DNA from 2 places in the Lysinibacillus sp. RC46 genome. Region 1 is predicted to be linked to the other one. Evidence: riboswitches for the same ligand, from Rfam matches in the RefSeq annotation. Region 1 holds a riboswitch; the other holds the start of a gene.
What was found. A riboswitch is a leader RNA that binds a small molecule or an ion and turns the genes downstream of it on or off. The one in region 1 is predicted to bind preQ1.

Region 1 (10,169 bases):
AATTCTGACATAACCAATGGCACGATTACTTACATATCCAGTCACGTAATCTGGATCATCAGACCAACATAATTCTGCAATTGTAAACGGAGAATTCGCCACTTTCGTCGCCAAAGCCAATGCTTCACGGACACGCTCATTAAGCTCCTCATTAGTGTCTTGCCAATCGATTCGTGATACACGCACACCCTTTTGCCCCCGACCGTCAAGCCGTAAGCCGGTTTTACTATTTAGGATGATTGCCCCACGGAGGTTTTGATTACTAGCAAGTTGATGAAAAGCAACATTTAGTGCATGTTCCGAAACACCTAAAGATGTTAGTATCTTTCTTGCTTCACTATGGGCCTTTTCGATTGAAACCGCCTCAACTGTCGTAATTTCTAAGGGTGGCAAATACTGTATCTGATCATGCGCTATTTTTTCAACGGTAATTTGAATAAAGTCAGCATCTCCACGTGAATGATTACTTGCTTTATTCAATAGCTGTTTTACAATGGGCTCTATCTGAGATTTACTCCCTATCCGTTCACCACCAGATATATGCTTTTCCCCTAGTTCAGGACTTCTTTCAGCCGCACGCATTCGTATGCTATAACACGTTTTTAACATGATTATTACCTGCTACTTTCCTATTAATTGTTTGTAACAACTTCGTTATGGGATAAACACTAACAGCTGTGATTACCATGCCTGGAATAGCCAAAACTAATAACGGTAAAAATGGAGTCCCTAACGTAAAAGCCAAACCAAATCTAGCAATCGTTGTTCCAATGGGGCCTGCCAAAACAAGTACCGGAATGGAAGTCCCAAATAAAACAATAAGTAAGCCTACAGTCAATCGAAAAATTAAGGAGATCTCCACATTTAAGGTTGAGTGTATACCTAATAAAAATAAGATTAAACTTGCAATGATTCCTGCTAGAAAATATCGCTTAAATCCAAATACCGCAGCAATCGCAACTGCAATAGGTGCTGATAATTGAAATTCAGACCCAGGAAAACCTGTTGGAATTTTAAACATGCCTGTAACGATAATAAGACAAGCTAGCAATGAAATCTGGGCAAGATCATATGTAGAAAACTTTCGGATCATTTTATTCCTCCATCTTACTTTTGAAATACTTGATGTCATTTCCTCCTATTCCCCTCAAATTGAGTTAACCTTGATTAATAATAAGTTAACACAAAAATAGATTGGAAAGTAGATAAAATGGTAGGATTTTTTATTATTTGTGAAAAATACAGTTTTGTTTATTAGTAGGTTTCAAAAAATGAAGTTCGTGTTCCTCAGGCTAGAGAATGGCCACATGCTTTTTTCAGATTCCGCATCGCCACGAGCACCCTTGCACTTGGCTAGTTACTACTTCTGTCTTCACGGTTCAGGTATGTATTCTATAGATTCCATCCATGCTGGGTGCGCAAAAAAAGTATAGGCCCAATTAGCCTATACTTTCACACCTATAAACGTTAAATAAATATGTACAAAAATGCTTGTTTAACCAAGTACATTTTTGATTTCCTTTGTTACAGGAAGTGGCGAGCATGATAGACTTGACCGGTTAGCCAGCCCTTGATATAGCTGGGTTCTAGGCTATCGAATCATGCGAGTAGAGGCAGCGTGTCAAGTTGTAACTATTCACGCACTTGTATAGAAAAGTAGTTGATCAGCGAATGGGTACATGCTTAGAATAGCAAAAATGTACATTGTTATTTTGACATTTATACACACCTAGACCAGTTCTGATCTTTTCCCTTTCGATTCGAAGGTTAACAGCAGACGCCTATTCTTGTAATGGCACACTATCTATACACCTCTTTTATTCCCCCAAACAAGGGCATGCAACTGTGGCAGTACTTTGACATCTCTGAATTCCTCATCCTTAATCACTCTATCAATCAGCGCATGATATTTATCTAATAAATGTAGTATTAATCGTGAATTGTCAGTCGTCGTGAGATCATCATTACCGACTTGGAGATAAAAAGGAATCGTTGGATATCGATGGTGAATTTGTTTAGCATAATCGTAATCCTCTTGATTAAAAACGACTACTTTGAGGGATATATGATGATTACTGTTTCGTTTTTTTAGCTTTTCAAAGATATCAGTGAGCACCGAATAGTCTGTGGTCATTCCAGAACTAGGTGGCTTTGGCGAGATTGTCAGTTCATCAATCTCATACATCCATTTTTGCCACCTGCTTCCCTGTGTTTCCACTCCGACCTTTATGTCGTTTTCTTTTAAAATGGCAATGAGTTCTTCCAAATTTTGATAGAGTGCAGGATTGCCGCCTGAAATCGTGACAAATGAAAAACCATTGCCTCCAAGACGTTTCAACTCAGACCAAATCTCTTCCGCTGTCATTTGGACTATAAGATGCTTTCCGCTGCCATCCCATGTAAACGATGAATCACACCAAGAACAGGAATAATCACAGCCGGCAGTTCTCACAAACATTGTCTTCTGGCCAACGACCATTCCCTCACCTTGAATCGTCGGTCCAAAAATTTCGATAACAGGTACCTTACTCAACTTCCATCCACTCCCGTCTCGCTTCTGCATAGCTTGTCGGAGTTTCGTATAGCCTGATAAACTCTACACGCGCACCGTTATACCTTTGTTCATCAAGTAAAGCCTGAGCCAACTTTTCGTAAATCCAAACAACAATGTTCTCTGCCGTCGTATTCATGGGCGGAAGCGTTTCATTTAAATAGCGGTGATCCAAATGAATCTCTATTTTTTGTTTCCATATTGCTTTTATATCGCCGAAATCAATCACCAAACCGCGATCATCTGTGTATCCACTCAGTCCTAATATTACACGATACGTATGACCGTGTAGGTTTTTGCATTTCCCCTCATAATTATGTAAATGATGAGCAGCATCGAAGGTAAATTCTTTGCTTATGAGAACACGCTTTGCATGATAGATCAATTGATTTCTTTGAATATCTTCATCTATCTTTTGGAGCTTATCGACGATTTTAAAATCTGACATGTTTTAAGACTCCTTCCTGTAATTCAAATACTCATTAAGCCCTTTTTTTCGCAGTTTACATGCTGGGCATTCACCACAGCCATCTGCTATTACACCGTTATAGCAAGTCAACGTTCTTTCCCGTACAAAATCAAGTGCCCCAAGCTGATCAGCAAGCTCCCATGTCTGTGCCTTATTCAGCCACATCAACGGTGTATCAATCACAAAGGAATTATCCATCGATAAATTTAATGTTACATTCAAAGATTTAATAAAAACATCTCGGCAATCCGGATATCCGCTAAAATCCGTTTCACAAACGCCAGTTACAATATGCTTAGCTCCTACTTGGCTCGCTAAAACGCCCGCAAATGAAAGAAAGAGAAGATTTCGACCAGGTACAAAAGTCGATGGAAGCTCACCATTTTCTCCGTCTTCCACCTTTATGTCTTGTCGTGTCAACGCATTCGGAGCAAGCTGATTCAGGAGTGACATATCAAGAATGTGATGCTTAACACCGAGATCCTCTGCTATCTTCTTCGCACATTCAATTTCAAGATGATGCCTTTGACCATAATCAAAAGTTACTGCCTCTACCTCTTCAAAACGTTCTTTTGCCCAAAACAAACAGGTTGTACTGTCCTGACCTCCACTAAATACAACAATTGCCTTTTCCTGCTTCATCTATAAAAACTCCCTTATATCGAAAAACAGTACTCTAAGAAAAAGTGCTGTTTTCTTCTTAGTTTTTTAACGAATATTGTGTGCCTTAATAAGTTAAATACTTCAATCTTTCTTAACGGCTTCGGCCAGACATAAAAAAACCCCCTTGTAAAATGTTTCCCAACACTTTTCAAGAGAGGCATCACCAATCATTCTATTAAAACATAAGTAAAAACATAAAAAAAGCCACGTCCGATATGGACATGGCATATTGTCATGTTTCCATAGTTTTTTATAGAGGGTATTTGCTATGAACCTCTCCCGTTCTAGTCCGGGCATTCTTTTCTTCAATATAATACAAAAAATAGTATAAAACGTCAAATGGATTTTTATAAAAAAATCTTCCCCATAAATGCTTCTCTGGAATAACCACTGTTATACTGCTCTATGTTTTAGCAGTACACTAAACACGATACGGTTCACCTTGATTAGGCTAAGTGAGGATTTAAATAGTCATATTGCCTCAATAAATCACTATTCCATTGTCTAGAACAGATTTATTTTGCACCTGATTTCCTAAAATATATAGCTTTTTCAAATTAGGCAAATTCACTAATGGCTCTACATTTGAAATAGCGTTATTTTCCAAATGAAGCACCTCAATTTGTTGCCAATTCCCCATAAAACTTAACGATTGTAGTGAACTATCTTGTATTGTGAATGAACGCAGAGCTGAAAAGCCAGCAAAGTAAGGCATAACCTTATCAACTTCATGCACCCAGTCACCATTACCTATTCGGAAGGATACATTATTCAAAGTTAAATGTTCCAGTATGTTGTTGTTAAATGAATTTTGACTATTAATTTGAAACTTACACTCATTACAATTTAACGTTTTTACATGCTGTAAATTGAATAATTCACTCGTCTCTTCATAAAAAGATGTTTCATTTAAATTTATGGTTTGCAGATTTGGCAAACGATTTAAAGAACGAATGCCTGTAAAATCGCCAGACTCCATTGCTGTAAGTTGTTCTAGCTGTGGATATTTCAGTAATTCTGCTCCATTCAAATACGACTGTCCCCCACTTATCTCAACAGTTAAATCTTTTAAAGCAGGTGCCTCTAACTTGGATAAGAAAGAACTTTTTAATTCGGCTTTTTTTAAATGGGGTGCTACAATCGATGCTATTTGGCCACTATAACCAGTTATCGATAAATCGGTCAGTGAAGTCAGGCTGTTCACAATATCATACAATTCTAATTTATAAAGAGAAGCTAAACGCAACTTTGTCAATGAAGACTTATTTCTAAGGTGTTCTACATTCGTAATATCCATATTTTCAAGATCAAGCGATTGCAAGTTAGGCATGTTTTGTATAAAATCAAGCGTTTTTAAATTTTTCACCGCTGTTAGTTTCAATTCTTGTAATTGATTCAGTGAATAGAACGAGCTAAAATCTGTCGCTTCACTCAAATCTATTGCTAACGACTCTAAATCAGTTAATGAAGACAACCACTTCAAATCATTGGCAGATCTTAAAGACAATGATTTTAATGGCAGTTTATTCAGAAGAGCGAAGTCTGTAACCGTCTCGGTGTGATACGAAATTTCAAGTGATTGAAGATTAGGAAACTCTAATAATAAAGCAAGTTCATCATTACTTCGGATTTGGATAGAGAGCTCTACAACATTAGACTTATCGCTGAAATATTCAGCAATTTTACTAAATGATTCATTAAAGCTACCTGTATAGCTTTTTAAACCTTCCAGATGTCGGAAGCTTACATTTTCACTTTGTGATATTTCATAATCACCCATCAAATTCAATACCGTCAGACCAGTAAAGGCTTCAAAATCTTTTTGTTCGATTTTTTGTGTATTTAATAACTTATCCATAATAATATAGTTAGAAATTTTGGCTTGCTTATTTGTAAACGGATCGTCAAGACTGTAATCAAAATGCCATTGATCTTCAGAATAGTATATTTTTAAATAACGGATACTTGCGATTTCTTCTTTAGTTGGCATTGCTTCACCTTTATTAAAAATATCTTTTAAAAAGAATAAAAGAACTTCGCTTTCAGGCATTTTCCGAACAGCTAGGTCCTTATGGTTACCATATTCTGTTTGATTGCCGCTCAAAAGAAAATAGCCAAGGAATATACAAAGGATGACAATCGGTATTATTAAAAGCGCTTTTAAATTCGGTTTTGGACGTGTAGCTTTATTCGCAGAAGTTGTACCATAATAATTATTAATCGTCTGATCAACATAATAAACTTTATTTTCTTTCAACATTATTTCAGTTTCACAAAAAGGACATTTGAATGATTGTCCCTCTCTATATTCAATTTTCCCATTACAATTCGGACAATTTAATTTAATGAATTCCACTGGCAATCCCCTCTGCAGCTCTATTTTTATTAAGCTTAGTTGCCTGAAAAATAATTGTCAATATTTCTATTAAACACCAATTATTTCACACCTTTAGACCTACAAAAAAAAAAGCCACCTATGAGGCGACTTTTTTGTGTGTATTCACTCTTTTATACAATAAGTTTAAACTTCTGATTTACTATTACTTGTGATACGGAGGATAAGTGAGGTTATTATACGGAACTCAAATATAAATTTAACGAAGTCTCTACTTCCTTCGCAACAAGCTCCACAAAGTCCCTATAATCCTCTGTCGTAAGAGTTTTGAAGTTTATTCATCACGATCAAGCGCTTCTTTTACAAATGTAGGAAGGGCGAATGCACCAACGTGTAAATCTGTATTGTAATAGTTCGTTTTTAGAGCGAATTTGTCCCAAGCATCTACTTGAACATCTTTAATTGGATGTAACGCTTTTGAAGCAAATCCGAATAGCCAGTGTCCCGATGGATATGTTGGCATATGGAATTGATATACGCTTGCGATTGGGAAAATACCTTTAATTTTTTTATGTGCTTTACGCATGTTTTCTGCATACTCCGCGAAATATGGTGATTCGTGTTGGTTAATTAGAATTCCTTTTTCGTTTAATACACGATAACATTCTTTATAGAAAGCTGTTGTAAATAAACCTTCACCGACTGAAATTGGATCAGTAGAATCTACTAATATTAAATCGAATGATTGATCAGCTGCGTTTTGAACGTAAGCTAAGCCATCATCGAAAATCATTTCCATACGTGGATCTTCTTCAACACCAGCAGCTGTAATCGGAAGGTATTTTTGGCTTAAACGGAATACTAACTCATCGATTTCAACCATTACTACTTTTTCTACTGATGAGTAACGTAGTACTTCACGAGCAGTACCACCATCACCACCACCGATAATTAATACTTTTTTTATATCTGGATTGGTAGCGAATGCTGGGTGCGTAATCATATCATGATAAATGAACTCATCTTTTTCGTTGACCATCATCAATCCGTCTAAAGTGAAGAAAGTACCAAACTCCTCACCTTTATAAAAATCTATTTTTTGGAATGGAGATTGTTCACTATGAATTTCTTCGTTGTATCCGATTGAAAATTTACAGTTATTGCTCCATTGTTCTGTATACCATTTCATTAAATCACGTCCTCTAATACTTCTTGTTTTACTAGAATTGTATCAATTTCTTGTTCTGCAAATTGGCGAATTTTATCAGCCATTCCACGAGGTACTTCAAATGATTCTGTCTTTTTCGCTTGCAGTTTTTGTTCTAAATATTCTGCTGCTTTCCAAGGACTTACTGAGTCGCCACAAGTATAAACATCTACAGAAGCAAATCCGTATTCTGGCCAAGTATGAATCGTTAAATGTGATTCAGCAATAATGACTGCACCCGAAACACCATATGGGTTGAAATGATGGAAGCAAGATTCTACAATTGTTGCCCCAGAATAGTCTGCAGCTTCATTCATAAACTGCTCGATTAAAGCGTTTTGCTCAATAATTTCACTTGGGCAACCATAAAATTCGATTAATACGTGTCTACCTAATGTTGATAATTCAATGCTCATTTATCTATCTCCCTTACGACTGTTATAAAATTTTCTTCTTCAGTTTCGTTTAGAACATTCCCAAAATTAAGAAAATAGAAGTTATATAATTCTACTAATTCCTCTGAAATAACTTCTCCGGGGATTACTAATGGTATTCCCGGTGGATAAATCATTAATGAATCTGCACTAATTCGACCTACCGCATCATAAATTAAAATTGTTTCTGTTTCTGCATTACACGCCTGTTGCGGTGTCATTGCTAATCTATTTATTTGATTCGCTGTCACATAAACTGACTGAATCGCATCTTTTTTAGCGTGATTTAGTTCTATATCTTTTAACGCATGTACTAATTTACCAATTGTTTCATTCGTATCAGCATGACTAATGACTGCCATTATGACATAGCCTTCAGCAAGTTCTAATTGAATTCCGTACTGTTGTTTCAATATTGTGTAAACTTCAAAACCAGTTAAACCGATATCGTTCACACGAATAACAAGTTTCGTCCAATCATAGGATTGATTGAAATTTTGATGTACGTATTCAGCTTTAAGTACTTCATAGCGTGAATTATTTTCAATTTCTTCAACTGCCGCATCAACAATTGACTTTAAATTGCTATAACGTTGTTGTCCATACAACGCTAAATCCCTTCGTGCTACATCTAAAGAACTCATTAATAAATAATTTGCACTCGTCGTTTGCAGCCTATTTAATACCTTTTGCAAATGCTTCGAATCAATTCTTTTTTCTTGTAGTAAAAGAAGCGAACTTTGCGTTAATGAACCCCCAGTTTTATGCATACTCATCGTTACTGCATCTGCACCAGCACTAATTGCATCGTTTGCATCTGGTAAAAATGTTAAATGCGCTCCGTGTGCACTATCAACTATAACTGTTACATTTTGTTCATGTGCGAGTTGACAAATTTCTTGCAGTTTATTCATCGAACCAAAATAGGTTGGATACGTCACAAGTAAAGCTTTCGCTTGTGGATTTTCTGCAAGCGCCGATTTTACATGTTCAACTGAAATTCCGTGTGCAATACCAAAATGTTGATCAACTTCAGGTTGAATAAATACTGGTTTTGCTCCACTTAATATAATGCCGTTCATAACTGATTTATGGCAGTTACGAGGAACGATCAATGTATCTCCTTGTTTACATGTCGCTAAAATCATCGCCAGAATACCTACAGTAGTACCATTTACTAAAAAGTAAGCGTAGTCTACATTAAATGCTTGTGCAGCTAATTGCTGAGCTTCTTTAATAACCGATTCCGGATGACTTAATAAATCAAGTTCCTTCATCGAGTTTACGTCCATTCTTAATGTCATTTCTCCTAGCGTCCATTTTAATGGGTTTTCTTGTAGCCCCATTTTATGTCCAGGTACATCAAACGGCGTAACTTCTTGTTTAGCATAATTGACCAAAGCTTCAAATAATGGCATGCGGTCTTGAGTGGCTAAAAATTCTTCTGTAGCCACTCGATCTTGCACGCACTGCATTATTGTCCAATAGCAACTGCTAAGAGTTGCTGTAATTCCGAAACTTTGTCTGTTATTTCCCAAGTTACGTTTACATCACTACGTCCAAAGTGACCATAAGCTGCAACTTGTTGATATTGTGGTTTACGTAGATTTAGCATGTTAATAATGCCAGTTGGAGTTAAGTCGAATAATTGACGAATCGCTTTTAAAATTTCTTCTTTCGCTACTTTTTCTGTAGCAAATGTTTCTAAAGCGATACTAATTGGTTCACTTACACCAATTGCATATGATAATTGGATTTCACATTTATCTGCCAAGCCTGCTGCAACAATATTTTTCGCAACGTATCGCGCTGCGTAAGCCGCTGAACGGTCAACTTTTGTACAGTCTTTACCAGAGAATGCACCACCACCATGACGAGCCGCGCCGCCATAAGTATCAACAATAATCTTACGTCCTGTTAAACCTGCATCTCCGTGTGGTCCGCCTACTACGAAACGACCAGTAGGATTAATTAAAATGCGGAAGTCTTCATTCATACCAAATTGCTTTGCAACAGTTTTAATTACATTTTCTGTAACATAATCAATGAATGCAGCTCGGTCAAAATCATCATCATGTTGTATTGACATTAAAACAGTATCAATTTTAGGTTGCATACTATCTGTATAATCAATTGTTACTTGTGATTTCATATCTGGGCGAGCCCATTTGAATTGACCATTTTTACGTTGCTCCGTTGCACGTTTTACAAGCATATGCGCCATTTCAATTGCTAAAGGCATATAGTTCTCAGTTTCATTAGTCGCAAAACCGAACATAATCCCTTGGTCACCTGCACCAACTTCTTTTGTATCGCTTGAAGAATCAACACCCATTGCGATATCAGGAGATTGCGTGTGTACTAAAACTTGTACATTGCAGTTATGACCATCAATGCCGAACTTATCATCTGTGTAACCAATGCCGATTAGGGTATCACGGGCAATTTTTTCGATATCAAGTTCTGCTTTTGTTGTGATTTCTCCACCAACAATTACTGTGTTTGTAGTT
Region 2 (10,169 bases), on a different contig from region 1:
ATTTTAGAAAAAGTTAACAATAAAAAGAAAATTATTGGAATATATAGCTTAATTTATAATTTTCTACTATAATCATATTCAAAATATTAATAGTATTCAATTAAATTAGCTGTTAATATTTCACAAAGGTTATACAAAGGGAGTTCACAAGACGAAGGGATGGATGGTTTATATGATGCAGACGCCGTTAGTATTAACAAACTTTTTTAAACGAGCAGAAAGCTATTTTGCTAGAAAGACTATTATTTCACGGACGAGCCCACAAAAGATTCACCGTTTAACATATGGAGAATGGGCGAAAAGGACACGTCGCTTAGCAGATGCGCTTACAAAGCTGGGGATGACAAGAGGAATGAAAATTGGCTCCTTTGCCTGGAACCAGCATCGCCACTTAGAGGCTTATTTTGCGGTACCGTGTTCTGGCGCTATTTTACACATGGTGAATATTCGTTTATCAGAAGAGCATTTAATTTATATTATTAATCATGCAGAAGATGAGATTTTAATGATTGATGTGGATTTGCTACCAATTATTGAAAACATTGCGCCTGAGCTTAAGACAGTGAAACATTATATTATTATGACGGATGAGGATACTTTGCCAGAAACGACATTACCGAATGCATTATCGTATGAGGATTTATTAGCAGCAGCAGATGAAAACTATGAGTTCCCAGAAGATATCGGGGAAGAGGAGCCTGCTGGTATGTGCTATACAAGTGCTACAACAGGAAATCCAAAAGGGGTTGTTTATTCACATCGAGGTTTAGTGCTACATAGTATGATGCTCAGTATGTCTGATTCAATGGGCATTTCTGAACGTGACGTCGTGATGCCGATTGTGCCAATGTTTCATGCAAATGCATGGGGCTTACCGTTTGCAAGTGTCAATGTGGGTGCTACACAAGTATTGCCTGGTCCACAATTCACATCGGCAATCATTTTGGATTTAGTGGAGCAGGAGAAGATTACATTAACAGCTGGAGTGCCGACAATTTGGATTGGCGCGTTACAGGAACAAGAGAAGCGTGAGCGAGATATAAGTTCGCTACGAGCTATTTGTTGCGGTGGCTCTGCTTCACCTACTCGACTTATTCGTACATTTGAAGAGCAGTATGGAATTCCATATATCGTCGTGTATGGAATGACTGAAACAACGCCGATTGTAGCATTATCAAATTATATGTCTTGGATGGATGAATGGCCAATTGAAAAGCGTATTGAATCGCGAGCAATGCAAGGAATGACGATGGCCGGTATTGAATCGAGTATTATTAATGACCATGGAGAAGTGCCATGGGACGGAGAGACAATGGGTGAGTTACGTCTTCGAGGTCCATGGATTTCACACGAGTACTATCGTGATGAACGTACAAATGATGCGTATCGAGGTGGCTGGCTATATACAGGGGACATTGCGGTACGAACAGAGGATGGCTTTATCAAAATAACGGATCGTACTAAGGATTTAATTAAATCGGGTGGGGAGTGGATCTCCTCGGTGGATTTAGAAAATGCGTTAATGACCCATGATGCAGTTTTGGAGGCAGCAGTTATTGCAATTCCGCATGTTAAATGGCAAGAACGCCCGCTAGCTTGTGTAGTATTGAAGGAAGGAATGTCAGCAAGTGAAGAGGAGCTTCTGGCATTTTTAGAAAGTCAATTTGCAAAATGGTGGGTACCAGATGATGTGGTATTTTTAGATGAAATTCCAAAAACATCAGTTGGAAAGTTTCTGAAAGCCAAGCTTCGAGATAATGTGGCAGAAATTTATCCGAAATTAGCTTCATTCGTATAGTTAAAAGAGCGATTTCCATAAAGGAAGTCGCTCTTTCATTTTGTTATCTACTTAACATTTGGAATACTTGTTCCACGTCTTTGTCTCCACGCCCGGAAATATTGATAATAATGCTCTCTTCCGGAGATAGTGTTGGCGCAAGTTTTAGTGCATGAGCAACTGCGTGGGAGCTTTCAAGTGCAGGAATAATTCCTTCAACCTTTGACAGCACTTGGAATGCTTCAAGCACTTCTTCATTCGTCACTGTTACATATTCTCCACGACCAGTTGTTTTTAAATAGCTGTGCTCTGGACCAGCTCCAGGATAATCTAGTCCAGCGGCAATCGAATAGGTTGGTAGCGGATTGCCCTCTGCATCTTGCAGTACCAAACATTTGAAGCCGTGTAATTCACCCGGTGTTCCTTCATTTAATGTTGCTGCTTTATCTGGTTCAATGCCGATAAGGCGAACATTTTCATCTGCAATATATTCTGCAAAGGCACCGATCGCATTACTACCCCCACCGACGCAAGCAAGTACTGCTGCTGGTAGCTTTCCTTCTTTTTCTAAAATTTGTTCACGACTTTCACGGCTAATGACTGATTGGAAATGCTTGACCATTGAAGGGAATGGGTGAGGTCCAACAGCAGAACCTAGTAAATAGAAAGTCGTCTCGTAGTTTTCAACTAAATCAGCAAATGCTGCATCCACTGCATCCTTTAGTCGCCCCTGACCTTTATCAACGGCTACTACCTTGGCACCAAGTAGCTCCATACGGAAGACGTTTAATGCTTGGCGCTTGGTATCTTCTAAGCCCATATAAATTGTGCAATCCATCCCGAACATTGCACAAGCAGTTGCTGTTGCTACACCATGCTGACCTGCACCTGTTTCGGCGATCACACGATTAGCACCCATGCGCTTTGCCAATAAAATCTGTCCAAGAACGTTATTAATTTTATGTGAACCTGTATGGTTAAGATCTTCACGCTTTAAAAAAATTTTTGCGCCACCTAATTGTTTTGTTAAATTTTCAGCAAAATAAAGTGGAGATTTGCGCCCAACATATTCATGGAAATAATAATCTAGCTCTTTATTAAAGTCTTCATCGTCTTTATATTTTTGGAAGTTTCCATCTAAAATATTTAATACACTTTGAAGCTCATCAGGAACAAAGCTACCGCCAAATTCACCGAAATATCCTTTTTTCTCTACTACTATACTCATCTTCTCTCGACTCCTCTTATCTAATTTTTCCATAAAAAAAAGTCACTACAATCCTTCTGTAAAAAGGACGAGTAACCGTGGTGCCACCTTCATTCGCAAAAATTGCGCGCTTTCGTACTCCGATAACGGGGAGTAAATTCGTCCTCACTTTTGATGAGGCTGCTCCAAAGCCCATTCACAAGTATGTACTACTGATTTGCACCAACCATCAGCTCTCTTTAAGTACGACCGCTTGCTACTATTCTTTTTCTTAGCATTTATTGAAATGAATTGTAAAGTATTTTCGGAATAGTGTCAAGATATCTTGGTGCCAAGAAAATAAAAAAACGAATCTAATAAGATCCGTCTTTTAAATTAAATTAAATTTTTGAAGTTTAAGCGTTTATTCAATGTATACATAATCGGTGCACCGACCGCTAAGACAACAAATTCACCTGCAGCAACAGTTAACCATGTCCAGAAGAATGGTAGTTCTAATGCTAAGTTCAATTCAAATGCAATGATAAACATAGTACATGTAAATAAAAATGTATTGATGACTAAACGTGCCCAAATATTTTTGACAAATTTACAAATAAGAATGAACAACCCAAGGGTAATCATCGAATGGGCGACACCAAAAATTAAATCGTAGATACCGAGTGGTGAAAATATGTTGGAGATAAATACACCAATAATAATCCCAACGGCAAAACGAGGGTTAAAGGCAACCAAATGGTTAAACATTTCGGATAGACGGAACTGCACCTCTGTAAAGCCAAATGATCCGACTAATAATGTAACAGCAATGTAGAGAGCTGCAATAATGCCGCTCGTTGCTAAAAATTTTATTTTCATATTCATTTCTCCTTAGTTTTTTTACGTGGGATGGTTACGAACCACGTGAAGCAAATGCAATCATATCAATGTTCAAGCTTACTTGTAAATAGCGATGAGTAAAAAAAACGCAGAAATTCATAGTGCTAAAGGTAATATTTAGCTCTTGTTCGTTGCTCATTAGTTAGATAGGTGTGTGTTTGACCGGATTCGAATTTTGAATACATAAGAAGGGGGCTTGTACACTTGCTTCTTTACAGTTGGAATGAAATTGGTCTATAGATGAGAAGCAACTGTGAAAAATAAAAAATGAGTGATTTATCCAGTTAAATTAAAAAGAACTGTTCTAAGCAGTTCTTTTAACAAGTGTAGTTATCAGTAGTTTTTTAAAACACTAAATGCTTGGGCAAATTTTTGGGCAAAGATTAATGGGGGCTCTATTGATTGAAAGTGAACGTATAAAATAACTGGGTCTGAATAGATCCAGTGATTATGAACAGCACTTATAATCAAATTATTTTCTGCAAGTACCTTAACAAATGGAGGTAATTCCTCTTGAAGTACTACAACTTCACCTAAGTTAAGTGCATTTCCATATATATCAAGTGATTCGAATGTTATCCCAGCATGAAGTGCACTACGACTTGGGCGACCTTGAATCATAACATTAAGATTTCGATTAAGTTTTACTGAGCATACACCATGTTCCGTTGAAGCTTTTCCGTTGGCAATCTGAGCAAATTTTGTACACATATCTTGAAAGCTTTGCATTTAGACACCTCTGCTTTTTTTAATTTAATGAGGATGCCTTGGAGCGAAAGTAGTAGAGGTCTCTGATTGAAATTATTCATCTAAAACATTTTTAATTTCTCCTATTTCAAAAATTATATCGTCTAGTTGTTTTTTGAATTCATCCGAATATTCTAATTCTCCATCTAAATCTTTTGTATATTCCAAGGCATTTAAGGCAAAATCTAGAGCAAATGCGAATAGACTGTCACAAAGATCAGAAATGATTGTGTCAATATCTCCTATATTTGCATTTTGCTTTTCAGAAGGTTGATTTAAATCGATATCTTCATTGTTCATGGTAATCCTCCTTTTTGAAAACAGCACTAGTCTCATTTGCATCATATGCATTAAATGTAAAAAAGGAGACTGAAAAGGAATAGTGTCTGTAGAAAAATTAAGTCGCATCTAACCAGATGGGGCTTTTTACTATGCATGATTGAACGGAGCATTTTGGTTATTGACAAATTAATTAATCAATAATATCGTTTATTTATTAATTGATTAATTAATTAATAAACGAAATGTTTGGAGGTCTAACATGTTAAGAGTAGAAAATTTGGTTAAAAGTTATCAAAATGGTCGTGAATTGCTTTATGCATTAAATTCAGTTTCATTGTCAATTGGTGATGGGGAATTCGTTGTCATTCTTGGCCCTTCTGGATCGGGTAAATCTACGCTCCTTAATGTAATTTCTGGTTTAGAGCAACCAGATTCAGGAAGCGTTACTTGCGATGACTACGAGATTTGTGGATTAAATCAGAAAGATCTTACGTTGTTTAGACGTGATAAAACAGCTTTTATTTTTCAAGCATATTATTTACTGCCATTTTTAAATGTAGAATCTAACATTAAAATGGGTGCTGACTTAAAAGGGAACAAAAATATTACTGAAATAATGGATGGTGTAGGACTTCATGGATTAGAAAAACGCCTTCCTTATGAACTTTCAGGGGGGCAACAACAACGAGTGTCTATTGCACGTGCTTTAGCGAAAAAACCGGATTTTTTGTTTTGTGATGAACCAACTGGAGCATTAGACGAAGAAACGAGCAAACAAATCTTAACTTATTTGAAGCAGCTTCAAAAACAATTGAAATTTACAATTATTATGGTAACGCACAATGTTAGTATTGCTCAAATTGCAACAAAGGTTATTAAAATGACTAGCGGGAAAATAGTAGAAGTAACTAGCAATACTAACCCACTAGATGTTGAAGAAATTACATGGTGAGAAGGGGAGTACATTTGATGACATTTAAAAAACAGTATCCGCTTGTACTAGTTGTTGCCTGTGCAGTGTTTATTTGTACATTACTTGTTTTCTATCTTCAAGGTACAAACTCCATCAAGAGGGCACTAGAACATCAAAATCAGCAGGACTTTACACTTATTCTACAGGGAGAGGAAATTACGGACCTTTCAAATAAGTATTCTTTTACGTATGATCCTGTAACATATAAAGTCATTTATGATGAAAAAAATGTATATCGTATTATGCAAAATACTCGAAACATTGATATTCCAATATACTTGAAAGGCTTGGCGCCAAAAAAAGTAACTGAAATTGCAATAGATAAAAATTTTTCACAGGAGAATAAATTAGCATTAGGAGATACAGTTACTATTGGCAATATAACTTATTCAATTAGTGGGATTTTTACTTTACCGGACGCAATTTCACCATTGGTAGCTGATAATGGTGTTAGCTACAAACCTGCTACTCAAGCATTAATACTATGTAGTGAGGAAGCTTACACAAGTTGGGGTGAACAGGAGAAAACAAGTTATTCGGGCCGATTTTTGGAAAGTGAGTCTGAGGAACAGAAACAAATCTTTCTAGAAAAAATGCTATTGGATTCACATGTAAAGTCCGTGGTGAGTAAAGAAGATAATCCGCAAGTACTTTCTACATTAATCGCAAAAGAAAAAATGTTTAAAATCTGTCTAATTAGCGCCTTAAGTTTCTTCGGTTTAACTGTAATGGTTTTGCTTATTACTACTGTTCTTCAAAATATAACTGAGACAAAACCAACTATGGGTGTTTTAAAAGCACTTGGCTACTCTAGAATACAAATTGCTAAAAGATATTTCCTAATAGGACCTTTCGTGTTTATAGGCACCGTTGTAGGATATTTAGTTTCCTATGTAGTTAGTCCTTTGTTTATTAATCGGATTAATGCTACATTTCTCGTGCCGAATGTTACACAAAATTTTGATCCTGTACAATTCATAATGTTTACAGCAATCCCCGCTCTGATCTTTTCTGTAATGGCTTTTGGGGTTGCCGTATTTACCTTACGTAAACCGCCATTGGAAATGATTCATAAGGCAGAGTCAGCAAAATTGAATTTTCTTGTTAAGCGAATAGGGCTAACTGGTCCTTTTAAAAAAGTGGCCTTTAAAGCAATCGTATTAAATAATATTCTATTAGTCTTTTTAGCCTTGCTCACAGGTTTCATGGCTAGCGCTAATTTGCAGATTGCTTTTTCTTTGCAAACAATGTCTGATAAGGTATCCTCATTAACATTTAAAGGTTCCGAATATAAAAGTAACGTTCGATTTATTGACGCGAGGGACATGAATTTTTCAGACTCGGAAACACCTTATTTTTCAGAAGATTGTAAAATAGAATTTCCGAATGGTGGGGTATTAAATAATGGCCAGTTTATGGCATTATCTAGTAGTCTTTCTCTTTATAAACTCTATAGTATACAGAACCAGGAAACTATAGATATTTCTAAACAGGAAGGCATTGTTGTGAATGATTGGATGCGCAAAAAATATGATTTGACTATTGGTGACACGGTGAAAATTTATATAAATAATGTTGCTTATCAGCTACCTATAACAGCTATTGAGCAATCAGTGTATGGGGAAGTAGTTTATAGTAATATCAATGTTGCAATCACGGCGGGCCTTTTAAAAAAAGAAGAATATAATGGTGTATTTACTGAAGACAATGTAGAGTTTGACAGGAAGCAGCATATGTTTGTTTCAAAACTTGAAGACGTATTATACGCAAGTTCTCAGCAAAAAGGTACGTATTTCGCGCTATCCTTTCTATTTATCTCAATTGGCTTAGCTTTAAGTATTTTAACGATTAGTATTGTAATGAAAATCATTATTTCCTCTAATCGTAAATACTTGGCGATGATGAAAGCATTTGGATATACAAATGCAGAATGCAATCGTATCGTATTATCGGGCTTTAGATTAATTGCCTACATCGGATTTATAATTGGCACACTCTATGCTATTGTTTTAACTAAATTTTTATTTGATTTATTGGCTAAATCATCAACAGTAGCAATACCAATGACACCAGATAGCAAGGTAATAACAATTTCTCTCGTGATCTTTGCTGTTTCATACGAGGTCATTATGTTACTCTATAAAAAAAGCATGAATGCAGTAACATTGCAGGAGGTTATGATGAAATGAATAAACGCCGCGAACAGAAGGAAGTTAGACGAGAGCAAATTCTAAACGCGGGCTTGGATTTGTTTATTAGAAACGGTTATCAAGGAACTACAACAAAAGAGATTGGTGATTCAGTTGGAATTAGCCAAGGATTACTGTTCCATTATTTCGGCTCTAAAGAAGAGGTATACCTTGAACTTTTAAATCGAGCTAAAACTAGTATGGCTGTTATTGGTATTTCAGAAGAGGAATTTGCACAACCGTTCGAGTATTTAAATGTGATAGTTACGTCGATCATTGATTCCTTTAAAACTCATCCATTATCGGCAAAATTACTAATGTTAGTTGCACAAACGCAAATAGCAAGTAATCTACCAGATACTATTCAACAAGTTGCTAAGGACCTTGCCGCATCTGAGGGATTCGAAAGTTTAGTAAAAGAGGGTCAAGCTAAGGGAGTAATACGAGATGGTGATCCTAAAGCACTCGCGGGTTGTTTTTATTCAGCCATTCAAGGTGTTGCTCAAACGCACGTATGCTTCCCGGATATCCCGTTACCCCAAAGTAGTTGGTTAGTAGATATCTTGAAGAAGTAATAGTGAATAAAAACTATTTTAAGGCCTGACATTTCTTATGGGAATGTCAGGTTTTTCTATAAATTTCTTAAAAAATCAAATCTCTGAAAAATAGCTTTGCGAAAATTGTCAAAAAAATTTTTGTTATGTTAGAAAAAGAAATCAATTTGTAAAAATAGCGTAGTTTAGCGGTTTAAAGCGACGAATTGAGTGAAAAAATAAAATATTTTGTTAAATTTAAAAGTCAGAACATTCATAATGTTGTTGACGAAGCGATATAATAAAGATAATATAGCGATACGTTCACACTTTGTTTGGATAAAGTGTGATAAATATCAAAGATAATATAATATCGGGGGGATTATTTGTGAGAAGCAATTTAAAAAAGCTTTCGTTCCTGTTATTTGGATTAGTTTTAATGCTTGCTGCTTGTGGTAGCGGTGGTTCTAGTTCATCAGATTCGAAAGAGAAAGAAAAGAATAATGCAAGTGAGAGCAATGCAGATGACAAAACATATAAGATTGGGATTACTCAAATTGTTGAGCATCCATCTTTAAATGCTGCAACTGAAGGTTTCAAAAAAGCAATTGAAGAATCGGGCTTAAAAGTTGAATTCGAGTCACAAATAGCGCAAGGGGATAACAGTCTTAACACGACGATTGCAAACAATCTAGTAAGTGCCAACGTAGATTTAATTTTTGCTAACTCTACGCCATCTGCACAAGCAGCGGCGACAGCTACTAGTGATATTCCGATCGTCTTCACTTCTGTAACGGATGCTGTTGGCGCACAGCTTATTGAATCGATGGAGAAGCCAGGGAAAAATGTAACAGGAACGATCGATTTACATCCTGATACTATTTCGAAAACAGTAGCATTCTTAAAGGAATTAGGTGCGAAAAAAGTAGGTATGGTTTACAACGCTGGTGAGCAAAACTCAGTAGCACAAGTAAAAGAAGTGAAAAAAGTTATGGCTGAGCAAGGCCTAACAGTAGCTGAGGCATCTGCGGCAACTTCTGCAGAAGTAAAACAAGCTGCTGAATCATTAATTGGTAAAGCAGATGCATTCTATATTATTACTGATAATACAGTAGTTTCGGCTCTTGAGTCTGTAATTGATGTAGCAAACTCTAATAAATTACCACTAGTTGTAGGAGAGCTTGACTCTGTTGCACGTGGTGGCTTAGCGGCATATGGTTTTGAATATTATGACATCGGTTATGAAGCGGGGCAAATGGCTGTGAAGATTCTAAAAGGTGAAGCAAAACCTGCTGATATACCAGCGCAATACCCACAAAAACTAAAACTATTAATCAATAAAAAAGTAGCGGATGATTTAGGAATCGAAATTAAAGATTCTTGGGGTGCAGAGCTGTTAGAAAAGTAATGACCTGACATGATCGTCTTATGTAGCGAAGCGGGGGAGAACTAAAACTACCCCCGCTTTATCTACTTTTTAGAATAAAAAATGAAGTCATTTATGAATTATGTATTGATCCACAATTATGTGGGCAGTCCTTTCTAGTTTCATCTTATTAGAATACTAATTTATGAGAAGGTT

Region 2: linked by a shared signal. The riboswitch ahead of ABH966_RS23890 (QueT transporter family protein) and the one ahead of queC (7-cyano-7-deazaguanine synthase QueC) in region 1 are both predicted to bind preQ1.

The regions. Positions count from the first base shown of each region.
Region 1 is NZ_JBGCCF010000025.1:8,325-18,493, forward strand. Features, by position in the region: gene bioW (6-carboxyhexanoate--CoA ligase) at 1-609, opposite strand, end outside; gene ABH966_RS19740 (hypothetical protein) at 590-1,093, opposite strand; gene queE (7-carboxy-7-deazaguanine synthase QueE) at 1,805-2,533, opposite strand; gene queD (6-carboxytetrahydropterin synthase QueD) at 2,526-2,999, opposite strand; gene queC (7-cyano-7-deazaguanine synthase QueC) at 3,003-3,662, opposite strand; PreQ1 riboswitch class I at 3,920-3,966, opposite strand; gene ABH966_RS19760 (leucine-rich repeat domain-containing protein) at 4,165-6,039, opposite strand; gene speE (polyamine aminopropyltransferase) at 6,353-7,207, opposite strand; gene speD (adenosylmethionine decarboxylase) at 7,207-7,641, opposite strand; gene ABH966_RS19775 (aminotransferase class I/II-fold pyridoxal phosphate-dependent enzyme) at 7,638-9,113, opposite strand; gene metK (methionine adenosyltransferase) at 9,134-10,169, opposite strand, start outside.
Region 2 is NZ_JBGCCF010000039.1:24,506-34,674, reverse strand. Features, by position in the region: gene ABH966_RS23900 (long-chain fatty acid--CoA ligase) at 173-1,798, shown strand; gene trpB (tryptophan synthase subunit beta) at 1,842-3,005, opposite strand; T-box leader at 3,066-3,266, opposite strand; gene ABH966_RS23890 (QueT transporter family protein) at 3,360-3,842, opposite strand; PreQ1 riboswitch class I at 3,849-3,893, opposite strand; gene ABH966_RS23885 (DUF1259 domain-containing protein) at 4,197-4,592, opposite strand; gene ABH966_RS23880 (hypothetical protein) at 4,665-4,910, opposite strand; gene ABH966_RS23875 (ABC transporter ATP-binding protein) at 5,152-5,844, shown strand; gene ABH966_RS23870 (FtsX-like permease family protein) at 5,862-8,054, shown strand; gene ABH966_RS23865 (TetR/AcrR family transcriptional regulator) at 8,051-8,629, shown strand; gene ABH966_RS23860 (ABC transporter substrate-binding protein) at 8,976-9,995, shown strand.